2 linked regions of the Magnetospirillum sp. XM-1 genome follow. The protein of the gene in region 1 binds, or shares a complex with, the protein of each later gene. Links are inferred from orthologs where the notes say so. Each region holds a gene or a part of one and is shown on either strand. Other genes may lie near its edges.

What was found. The genes of interacting proteins can lie anywhere in the genome.
Region 2: the proteins of groL (region 1) and metK are in contact, whole or in part, in a cryo-EM structure (PDB 8P4O), measured with the Escherichia coli proteins. The link is inferred for Magnetospirillum sp. XM-1 from one-to-one orthologs.

What each region holds. Positions count from the first base shown.
Region 1 is NZ_LN997848.1:1,128,152-1,134,144, reverse strand. Bases 249-3,080 are described here. They hold groL (chaperonin GroEL), read right to left. Parts: upstream 2,578-3,080; coding sequence 919-2,577; downstream 249-918. Other genes in these bases: XM1_RS23865 (hypothetical protein), read right to left, coding at 2,992-3,080; groES (co-chaperone GroES), read right to left, coding at 2,606-2,893; XM1_RS05405 (S9 family peptidase), read right to left, coding at 249-792. Outside these bases: more of XM1_RS05405, read right to left, coding at 1-248; more of XM1_RS23865, read right to left, coding at 3,081-3,138; XM1_RS05390 (DUF2076 domain-containing protein), read left to right, coding at 3,137-3,820; XM1_RS05385 (DUF1178 family protein), read left to right, coding at 3,886-4,128; XM1_RS05380 (VOC family protein), read left to right, coding at 4,128-4,514; XM1_RS05375 (carboxysome shell carbonic anhydrase domain-containg protein), read right to left, coding at 4,511-5,584; XM1_RS05370 (NADH-quinone oxidoreductase subunit B family protein), read right to left, coding at 5,608-5,993.
Region 2 is NZ_LN997848.1:710,902-715,387, reverse strand. The notes cover bases 1,581-4,486. They hold metK (methionine adenosyltransferase), read right to left. Parts: upstream 3,687-4,486; coding sequence 2,475-3,686; downstream 1,581-2,474. Other genes in these bases: XM1_RS03455 (helix-turn-helix domain-containing protein), read right to left, coding at 3,862-4,356; trmB (tRNA (guanosine(46)-N7)-methyltransferase TrmB), read right to left, coding at 1,745-2,467; XM1_RS03470 (DUF47 domain-containing protein), read right to left, coding at 1,581-1,668. In the rest of the region: XM1_RS03475 (inorganic phosphate transporter), read right to left, coding at 16-1,017; more of XM1_RS03470, read right to left, coding at 1,027-1,580. UniProt on the Escherichia coli protein: Catalyzes the formation of S-adenosylmethionine (AdoMet) from methionine and ATP.

The sequences.
Region 1 (5,993 bases):
GGGCTGACCTTTTTCCGAGAACAGGCTGTGCCCGTCATTCCCGAAGGGAGCGGCGGCGATGAATTCGGCCTTGCCGCCGGCCCCGGCAAAGGCGTCGTGGAACTGCCGGGCCAAAGCGGGCCCGAAAAAATGGTCGTTCTCGGCATAGACCCACAGCATGGGAACCCGCGAGGTCTTGCCGAAAGTGGCGAAGGCCTCCACCAGCCGGGCGGGAACGCAGACCTCGTCGGGACGGACCGAGCCCCTGCCCCCGGCGAAGCTGATGGCGGCGACCAGGCCGGGGGGCGGATCGGCGGCGAGCGCCACGGTGGCCAGACCGCCCGCCGAGCGGCCGACGCTGAGAATGCGCGACGCATCCACATAGGGCTTGGCCGCCATGGCGCGGATCACCGCCCGGATGTCATCGGCCGAGCGGCGGCCCGAGGTGACGTAGTCGGGAGAGGCGCATTTGCCGCTGCTTTCCACGTACTCGCCTTCGGACTGGCCATAGCCGCGCCGCATGAAGGTGACCACCACCCAGCCCCTTCGGGCGAATTCGCGGGCCTGGGCGCGCATGGCGCCGGGGCTCATCGTCTCGCGGTCGGCGGCGTCGCGGGGCGCGCCATGACTGAGCACCGCCAGCGGATGGCGCAGGCGATCGTCGGGACGGATGATCAGCGCGTCGAGGGCGACGGCCCGCCCGCCCTCGGAGAACGACACGGCCAAGCCGCCGGCTTCCTCGACCAGCCCGGCCCGGGCGGCCGGCACGAAGCCGACGAACAGTGCGAGAAAGGCGATGACCAGCGTCTTCATGGTGCCTCCGCAGGGCATGGCGAAGAGCAAAGAGTAGACGGTTTGGAGCGATTGAAAAGAAAAACCCCCCTCCCGTTGCCGGGAGAGGGGTTTCCTTCAACGCGGGTAAGCGTCGGTTGGCCGGACTTAGAAGTCCATGCCGCCCATGCCGCCCATGCCACCCATGCCGCCCATGTCGCCGCCGGGCATGCCGCCCACGTCCTTCTTGGGGCGCTCGGCGATCATGGCTTCGGTGGTGATCAGCAGGCCGGCCACGGAAGCCGCGTCCTGCAGCGCGGTGCGCACGACCTTGGTCGGATCGATGATGCCGGCCTTGATCATGTCGGTGTAGACGCCGGTCTGGGCGTCGAAGCCGAAGGCCAGGTCCTTGGACTCGCCGATCTTGCCGGCGACAACGGCGCCGTCATGGCCGGCGTTCTCGGCGATCTGACGCACCGGAGCCTGCAGCGCGCGACGGACGATGCCGATGCCCACTTCCTGGTCCGGGTTGCCGGACTTCAGGCCTTCCAGGGCCTTGACGGCGTGCAGCAGGGCGACGCCGCCGCCCGGGACGATGCCTTCCTCGACCGCGGCGCGGGTGGCGTGCAGGGCGTCGTCAACGCGATCCTTGCGCTCCTTCACCTCGATCTCGGACGCGCCGCCGACCTTGATGACGGCCACGCCGCCAGCCAGCTTGGCCAGACGCTCCTGCAGCTTCTCGCGGTCGTAGTCCGAGGTGGTCTCCTCGATCTGCGCGCGGATCTGCTTGCAACGGGCGTCGATGTCGCCCTTCTTGCCCGAGCCGTCGACGATGGTGGTGTCTTCCTTGGTGATGGTGATGCGCTTGGACGTGCCCAGCATCTCCAGGTTGACGCTTTCCAGCTTGATGCCGAGGTCTTCGCTGATCACCTGACCACCGGTCAGGATGGCGATGTCTTCCAGCATGGCCTTGCGGCGGTCGCCGAAGCCCGGAGCCTTCACCGCCGCGACCTTCAGGCCGCCGCGCAACTTGTTGACCACCAGGGTGGCCAGGGCCTCGCCCTCGATGTCCTCGGCGATGATCACCAGCGGACGACCGGACTGAACCACCTGCTCGAGCACGGGCAGCAGGGGCTGCAGGCCCGACAGCTTCTTCTCGTGCAGCAGGATGTAGGGGTTATCCAGCTCGCAGGTCATCTTCTCGGCGTTGGTCACGAAGTACGGGCTGGTGTAGCCACGGTCGAACTGCATGCCCTCGACCACGTCCAGCTCGGTGTCCAGGCCCTTGGCCTCCTCGACGGTGATCACACCCTCGTTGCCGACCTTTTCCATGGCCTTGGCGATCATGTCGCCGATTTCCTTCTCGCCGTTGGCGGAGATGGTGCCGACCTGGGCGATCTCGGCATTGGTGGCGACCTTGCGCGAACGCGACTTCACGTTCTCGACCACGGCGGCCACGGCCAGATCGACGCCGCGCTTCAGATCCATCGGATTGAGGCCGGCGGCCACGGCCTTGACGCCCTCGCGGACGATGGCCTGGGCCAGCACGGTGGCGGTGGTGGTGCCGTCACCGGCCAGATCGGCGGTCTTCGAGGCCACTTCGCGCACCATCTGGGCGCCCATGTTCTCGAACTTGTCGGCCAGCTCGATCTCCTTGGCGACGGTAACGCCGTCCTTGGTGATGCGCGGAGCGCCGAACGACTTCTCGATCACCACGTTGCGGCCCTTGGGACCCAGGGTGACCTTCACCGCATCGGCGAGAATGTCGACGCCGCGCAGCATGCGGGTGCGGGCGTCGGTGGAGAACTTGACTTCCTTGGCAGCCATTTGTCTGAACCTCTATGGAATTCTGGAATTAGGCGAGAATGCCGAGAATGTCGGATTCCTTCATGATCAGCAGATCGACACCGTCGATCTTGACCTCGGTGCCGGACCACTTGCCGAACAGCACGCGGTCGCCGGCCTTGACGTCGAGCGCCACCAGCTTGCCGTCGTCGCCACGGGTGCCGGAACCGACAGCCACCACTTCACCCTGCATGGGCTTTTCCTTGGCGGTGTCGGGGATGATGATGCCGCCGGCGGTCTTCTCTTCGGCGTCGAGGCGCTTGACCAGCACGCGGTCATGGAGCGGACGGAACTTCATTTCGGGAATTACCTCCGTAAGACGTTTCGATCTGCCGGGGTGCTGTTAGCACTCTCCGGCGACGAGTGCCAACCATCTAGGAGGGGTGAGCGGGAGAGTCAAGCGCGATCGGGTGAAATTTCCCGCACTTTTCGGAGCAGATTGTAGCAACTTAATGATTCGTAATGATAAATTTCCGCCATGGACATGCCGCGATTCGCACCTACATTCTTGCTCAGCGATTTCTCACCGGGAAGGCGAGCCATGACCCCCTCCGAACGTGACCTGATTCTTAGCGTGTTCGACCGTCTGTCGAAGCTGGCGGGCGGGCCCAAGGACCGCGAAGCCGAGGCCCTGATCGTTGAGCGCCTGCGCGCCGTGCCGGATGCCGCCTACAACCTAGTCGAGGCGGTGGTGGTGCAGGAAATGGCCATCAAGGAGAACGAGGCCCGCATCCGCGACCTCGAGGCCCGGCTGGCCGGCCAGTCCCAGCCGCAGCAGCCCGGCGGCGGCTTCGGCCGGGGGGCGTGGGGCGGCGGACGCGGCTCGGTGCCCGCCACTCAGGCGCCGCAGCAGCAGGTCCAGCAGCAGCAATACGCGCCGCCTCCGCAGCAGCAATACGCCCAGCAGCCCTCGCCCTGGGGCGGCCAGCCCTCGGCCGGCGGCGGCTTCCTGCGCACGGCGGCGGGTGCCGCGGTGGGCGTGGCCGGCGGCATGCTGCTGGCCAACAGCATCTCGTCCATGTTCGCCGGCGGCCATGGCGGCTCGTCGGCCGGCACCGGCGCGCAAACCGCGGGCGACACCACCATCAACAATTACTACGGCTCGTCGGCCCCGGCGGGCGACACGGCGGCCCAGCCCAGCTACGACACCACCATCGCCGACGACCAGAGCTATGGCGATTTCGACCCCGGCTACGACGTGGGCGGCGGCGACGACAGCTTCTAGACCGATTGCAACTTGGGAAGCCGCTCCCCTATAAAGGGGCGGTTTCCTTGTTTCGAGAGCCCGACATGATCCTCTATACGCTGCGCTGCTCCCACGACCACCACTTCGAGGAATGGTTCGACAACAGCGGCGATTACGACGCCAAGAAGGAGGCCGGCGCTCTGACCTGTCCCGAATGCGGCGACAAGGAAGTGGGCAAGGCGATCATGGCCCCCAACGTGGGCAAGGGCCGTGCGGCCGCCGCCCCGCCGCCGTCCTGCGGCACCCCCATGGGCTGCGGCGGCTGCCCCATGGCGGGAAGCCATTGATCAGTATCGACCGCATTGACCATTTCGTCCTGACGGTGGCCGACATCGCCGCCACCTGCGCCTTCTACCAGACGGTTCTGGGCATGGAGGTGGTGGAGTTCGGAGCGGGCCGCAAGGCTCTGGCCTTCGGTGGCCAGAAGATCAACTTGCACCAGAAGGGCCGTGAATTCGAGCCCAAGGCCCTCCACCCCACCGGCGGCTCGGCCGATTTCTGCCTGACCACCACCATTCCCATCACGGAGGTGATCGCCCACCTGAACGGATACGGCGTCGCCATCGAGGATGGGCCGGTGGCGAGGACGGGGGCGCGCGGCCCCCTCGTCTCGGTCTATATCCGCGATCCCGACGGCAATCTGGTGGAAATCAGCAACGAAGCCGCCGGTTAATCGGCCAGCAGTTCCAGATCCCGCGACCGCCAGTCCAGCACGGCGGTGCGCTTGCTCATCTTTGCCGCCAGCTGGGGGAAGTCCTCGGCCAGCACGCCTGCGGCGAAGTCGGAGAGGAAGCGCGACTTCAGCTCGGCCCGCGCCCGGTCGACGCCGATCTCGTCATAGGGCACCGAGGCCAGCAGCAGGAAGCCGTCGTCGGGAATGCGCCCGGCCTTCATGTTGTCCTCGATGATGCCGGCGGCCTTGCGCAAGGGATCGGCCAGATCGGGGCTGTAGGGGCCGATGATCAGGGCCAGGTTGGGGGTGTGCAGGAAGTCGAAGCCCCGGCCCAGGCAGATCATCCATTCGCGATGCTCCACGTCCAGCAGGCGCTCGTGACGGCGGGTCTGGTCGCGCACCGTGGCGACGTGCTCCAGGTTCCCGAGAAGCAGCGGCAACAGATCAGCGCGCATCTGGGCCGGCATGTCGGGCAGCAGGGCGGCGAGGCGCGGCTCCAGGGTGGCGGCCTCGGACGCAGACAGGGCGGCGAGGTCGAGGGTCGCGCCGCCACGGCCGTGGATCACCAGGGCGTCCTCGTCGGTCTCGAAGCCGCAGACCAGGGGATAGACCGTGCCGTGGCCGGTGCCGAAGATATGCTCCAGCTGGGCGCGAATCTGGCGGGTATGAGCGATGGCGGCGTCGGTGTCGTAGCCGAACCCGGCGCAGCCGCGCTTCCTGTCGCCCTTGGACCAGTGGTAGGTGATCAGGAACAGCACCCGGCGTCCCGACTCCACCATGCGGGTGACGTGGTGGGCCAGCACCTCGCCCAGATGGGGCCAGCCCAGGTCGAACATGCCGCCCAGATTGCGGAACGGCATCAGGATGCCGGCCGGCGTGTTGGTGGCGACGGGAATGTTGATGCGCCCGTCCATGCATTTCAGCACGGCGATGGCGGTGGGGTGTTCGGCGAGATAGCGCTGGCGGGCCAGCCATGCCTCGGGGCCGCGAAACACCTCGCCATGGCGGCGGGCCAGGTCGAACAGCCAGTCGATGCGCTCAGGAATGGGACGGCGGTGAATGTCGGGCATGACCTTCTCCTGCCTGTTTTCGGCTATCCCTTGTCCACGCAATCCAGCAGGGCCAGCAGCCCGGCGAGGATCTGGCGGGGGCTGGGCGGGCAGCCGGGAATGTGCAAATCCACCGGCACCACCTCCGAGACTCCGCCCACCACGGCGTAGGACCCGGCGAAGCAGCCGCCATCACGACCGCAATCACCCATGGCCACCACCCAGCGCGGTTCGGGGGTGGCCTCCACCGTGCGGCGGAGCGCCTCTTCCATGTTGCGCGTCACCGGGCCGGTGACCAGCAGCACGTCGGCGTGGCGCGGGCTGGCGACAAAGCGGATGCCGAAGCGTTCCAGGTCGTAGATGGGATGGTTGACGGCGTGGATCTCCAGCTCGCAGCCATTGCACGAACCGGCGTCCACCTCGCGGATGG
Region 2 (4,486 bases), 420 kb from region 1 along the record:
GCCGGAAAAGACGGCCTACCAGAACTTGGTGGACAGCCAGTAGAACAGGGCAGCGACCGAGCCGGCGGCGGGAATGGTGATCACCCAGGCGACCACGATGTTGCCGGCGATGTGCCAGCGCACCCCCGACACCTTGCGGGCCGAGCCGACGCCGATGATGGCTCCGGTAATGGTGTGGGTGGTCGACACCGGGATGCCCAGCCAGGTGGCGCCGAACAGGGTGGCGGCACCGGCGGCGTTGGCGCAGAAGCCGTCGATCTGCTTCATGTCGGTGATGCGCGAGCCCATGGTCTTGACGATGCGCCAGCCGCCGAACAGCGTGCCCAGGCCCATGGCGATCTGACAGGTCACCGCCACCCAGATGGGGACGTGGAACTCGCCGCCCAGCATGCCCTGGCTGAACAGCAGGGCGGTGATGATGCCCATGGTCTTCTGGGCGTCGTTGCCGCCGTGGCCCAGCGAATACATGGCGGCCGAGAAGAACTGCAGGATGCGGAACCGGCGGTCGACCACGAAGGGCGCGGTGCGCCGGCACAGCCATGACACGATCAGGATCAGGGTCATGGCCAGCACCAGGCCGATCAGCGGCGACAGCACGATGGCCGAGCCGGTCTTCATGAAGCCGGCGGGGACCAGGGCGGCCAGGCCGCCCTTGGCGATGCCGGCGCCGGCGATACCGCCGATCAGGGCGTGGGAGCTGGACGAGGGAATGCCTAAGCCCCAGGTGATGACGTTCCAGGCGATGGCCCCCATCAGGGCGCCGAAGATCACATGGGTGTCCACCAGTCCGGGCTCGACGATGCCGGTGCCGATGGTCTTGGCGACGCTGGTGGTGAAGAACACCAGGGCGATGGTGTTGAAGAACGCCGCCCAGGCCACCGCGTATTTGGGCGAGAGCACGCGGGTCGAGACCACCGTGGCGATGGAATTGGCCGCGTCGTGCAGCCCGTTCAGGAAGTCGAACACCAGGGCCGTGATGACCAGGGCGACGATGATGGGAAAGGCGACGGATTCCATCGGCTGGGCCTAGACCTGTTCGATCACCACCGTCTCGATGACGTTGGCCACGTCGTCGAAGCGGTCGGAGACCTTTTCCAGCCGCTGATAGATCTCCTTGCGGGTGATCAGCTTGACCGGGTCCTTCTCGGTGGCGAACAGGGCGCGCAGACCCTCGTGCTGGCGCTTGTCGGCGGCGCTTTCCTGGCGGCCGATGGCGTCGCACAGCTCGTTGATGGCCGCCGCGTTGCGGGTGACTTCGCGCATCAGCGGAATGGCCTTGGTCAGCAGATGGGCGCATTCGGTGATGCCGGTGGCCAGCGCCCGCATGTCGGGGGTGAACTCGGTGACGCCGTAGAGGTCGACGCGCTGGGCCACTTCCTCGATGGTGTCGACCGCGTCGTCCATGGTGGTGATCAGGCGGTGGATCTGGTCACGGTCGAAGGGGGTGATGAACGAGCGGTGCAGGGCCTGCAGGGTCTCGCGGGTGATGAGGTCGGCCTCGCCCTCGAAGGCGCAGATCTGCTTGAAATGCAGGCCGATGTCGGCGCCGTCCCCCATCATGGCTTCCAGGGCCTTGGCGGCCGAATGGATCTTTTCCGCATGCTGGGCGAACAGCCCGACGAATTCCTCTTCCTTGGGCATCAAGGCACGGAACATGCGGAAAAACATGGGGGAACCCCTGGACAGTTGCGACTTTGGCGCCTCAATAACACATATGACCGGAAGATGACACGGTTGGAATCGCCTAAGGGGCCTGTCGTGCACGCCGACGATAGAGGAAGAATACCGGGGCCCGTCCGGTGATGCATTTCTGTTCGTAGCGGGTGGCGGGCCAGTCGGCCGGCACCAGGGCGCGGTCGGCGGTGGCCAGGATCTTCTCGAAGGCGGGGTGGGCGTCCAGGTGGCGGGCGGCCCAGGCCACGTAGACGGGATCGTCGCTGGCGACGCGCAGTTCGCCGCCGTCTTCCAGAATCCGGGCCAGCACGTCCAGGGTCTCCGGGCCGATGAAGCGCCGGTCGGCGTGGCGGGTCTTGGGCCAGGGATCGGGGAACAGCACGAAGACGCGCCCCAGAGAGGCATCGGGCAAGGCGGGCAGCAGCAGCCGGACGTCCTCGGGGAAGATGCGGACATTGCCCAGGCCGCGGGCCTGGACATGGCCCAGCAGGCTGGCGATGCCGTTCCTGAAGACTTCGCAGCCGATGAGTCCCACGTCTGGGTTGGCTTCGGCCTGATCGGCCACGTGCTCGCCGCCGCCGAATCCCACCTCCAGCCACACCGAGCGCATGGCGCCGGGAAACAGCAGAGCGGGCTCGACGCGCTCGCCCGGCTCAGGGGTGGCCAGGCTGAGGCGCGGCAGCAGGTCGTCGATCAAGCCAAGGGCGTTGCGGCGCAGGGCCTTGCCCTGGCGCCGACCGAAAAAACGCGGCCGCTCGGCGGCCGCGTTCTCTTTTTCGGTATCCCGGCTCATGGAAGGCTTAGAAGGCCTTCTTGAGCTGCTCCACCAGGTCGGTCTTCTCCCACGAGAAGCCGCCGTCGGCGTCCGGGCTGCGGCCGAAATGGCCGTAGGCCGCGGTGCGGGCGTAGATGGGCTTGTTGAGACCCAGATGGGTGCGGATGCCGCGGGGCGACAGATCCACCAGCTGCTGCAGCACGATGGCCAGCTTGTCCTCGTCCACCTTGCAGGTGCCCGAAGTGTCCACGTAGACCGACAGCGGCTTGGAGACGCCGATGGCATAGGACAGCTGGATCACGCACTTGTCGGCCAGGCCCGAGGCGACCACGTTCTTGGCCAGATAGCGGGCGGCATAGGCGGCCGAGCGGTCGACCTTGGTCGGATCCTTGCCCGAGAAGGCGCCGCCGCCATGGGGAGCCGCGCCGCCATAGGTGTCGACGATGATCTTGCGGCCGGTGAGGCCGGTGTCGCCGTCCGGGCCGCCGATGACGAAGCGGCCGGTCGGGTTGACGTAGAACTGGTCGTCGGCGGGCATCCAGCCTTCGGGCAGCACGTTCTTGACGTGGGGACGGACGATTTCCTTGATGTCGGCCTGGGACAGGCCGTCCACGTGCTGGTGCGAGACCACCACCGAGGTGGCGCGGACCGGCTTGCCGTCACGGTATTCCAGGGTGACCTGGCTCTTCGAGTCGGGCAGCAGCTGGGGGGCGGCGCCGGAATGGCGGGCCTCGGCCAGGCTCTTCAGGATCTCGTGGGAGTAGTAGATGGGGGCCGGCATCAGCACCGGGGTCTCATTGCAGGCATAGCCGAACATGATGCCCTGGTCGCCCGCACCCTCGTCCTTGTCGGTGCCGGCGTCGACGCCCTGGGCGATGTCGGCTGACTGCGAGTGGACGCGGTTGATGATCTCGGCGTTCTTCCAGTGGAAGCCTTCCTGCTCGTAGCCGATGTCCTTGACCGCGTGGCGGGCCAGCTCGTCCATCAGGGCGGCGTTGACCGAAGCCGGGCCGCGCACTTCGCCGGCCATGACGATCAGGTTGGTGGTCACCAAGGTCTCCACCGCCACGCGGGCGAAGGGGTCGGCGCCCAGGAACGCATCGACGACGGCGTCGGAAATCCGGTCGGCGACCTTGTCGGGGTGGCCTTCGGACACGGATTCACTGGTAAACAGGAAGTTCTTCTTGGACACGGGGCTTACCCTCCTAGATCCAACAAAAATTGGGACCTGGGGCATCAACACGCGGATGAACGCCATCGTGATGCACCCACTTAGCCGAAATCAGCGTGGCGGCAAGCGGTCAAAATCTCCACGGGAGCGGTCACACCGCTCCGGGGGGTTCTTCTGACAGGCGAAGGGGCGACTCGTCAAGACGAATCGCCCCGGGGCCAAAATCCGGAATTTCAAAGGGTTATTTCTTCACCTCGCCGACCGCCGCCAAGGCCTTGGCCAGGTCGTAGACCCGGCGGCGAACCTGGGGATCGGTGATGCTGTAATAGGCGCGGACCAGTTCCAGCGTCTCGCGCTTGGTCATGGGGTCGGCCTCGAAGCTGGCGGGCTCCTCGCTCAGGCCGGACACCCCGCGGGCGACCGCCACCGGGCTCTGGTCCTGGACCGTCTCGGCCATGTCGTCGAAGAAGAACGACACCGGCACGTCGAGCACGCGGGACAGGTCGAACAGCCGGCTTGCCCCGATGCGGTTGGCGCCGCGCTCGTACTTCTGCACCTGCTGGAAGGTCAGGCCGATGGATTCGCCCAACTTCTCCTGGCTCATCCCCATCAGGGTGCGGCGCAGACGGACCCGTCCCCCCACATGGATGTCGACCGGGTTGGGCTGGCCCGAGGGAAGGCGGCCCCGGGATGAACCACGGTGGGGAGAAGCGGATTTATGATTGCTGTTGGCCATGGTTGCTTCCTAATAGGTCGTTGGATGCCGCGCCCTCAGTACTCTCAGTTGTAATTGCACCATAAGGGCATGATTGTATACAGACAACACGGTAAGGCCGTGCCGCCCATCTCTATAGACATATGCCCTA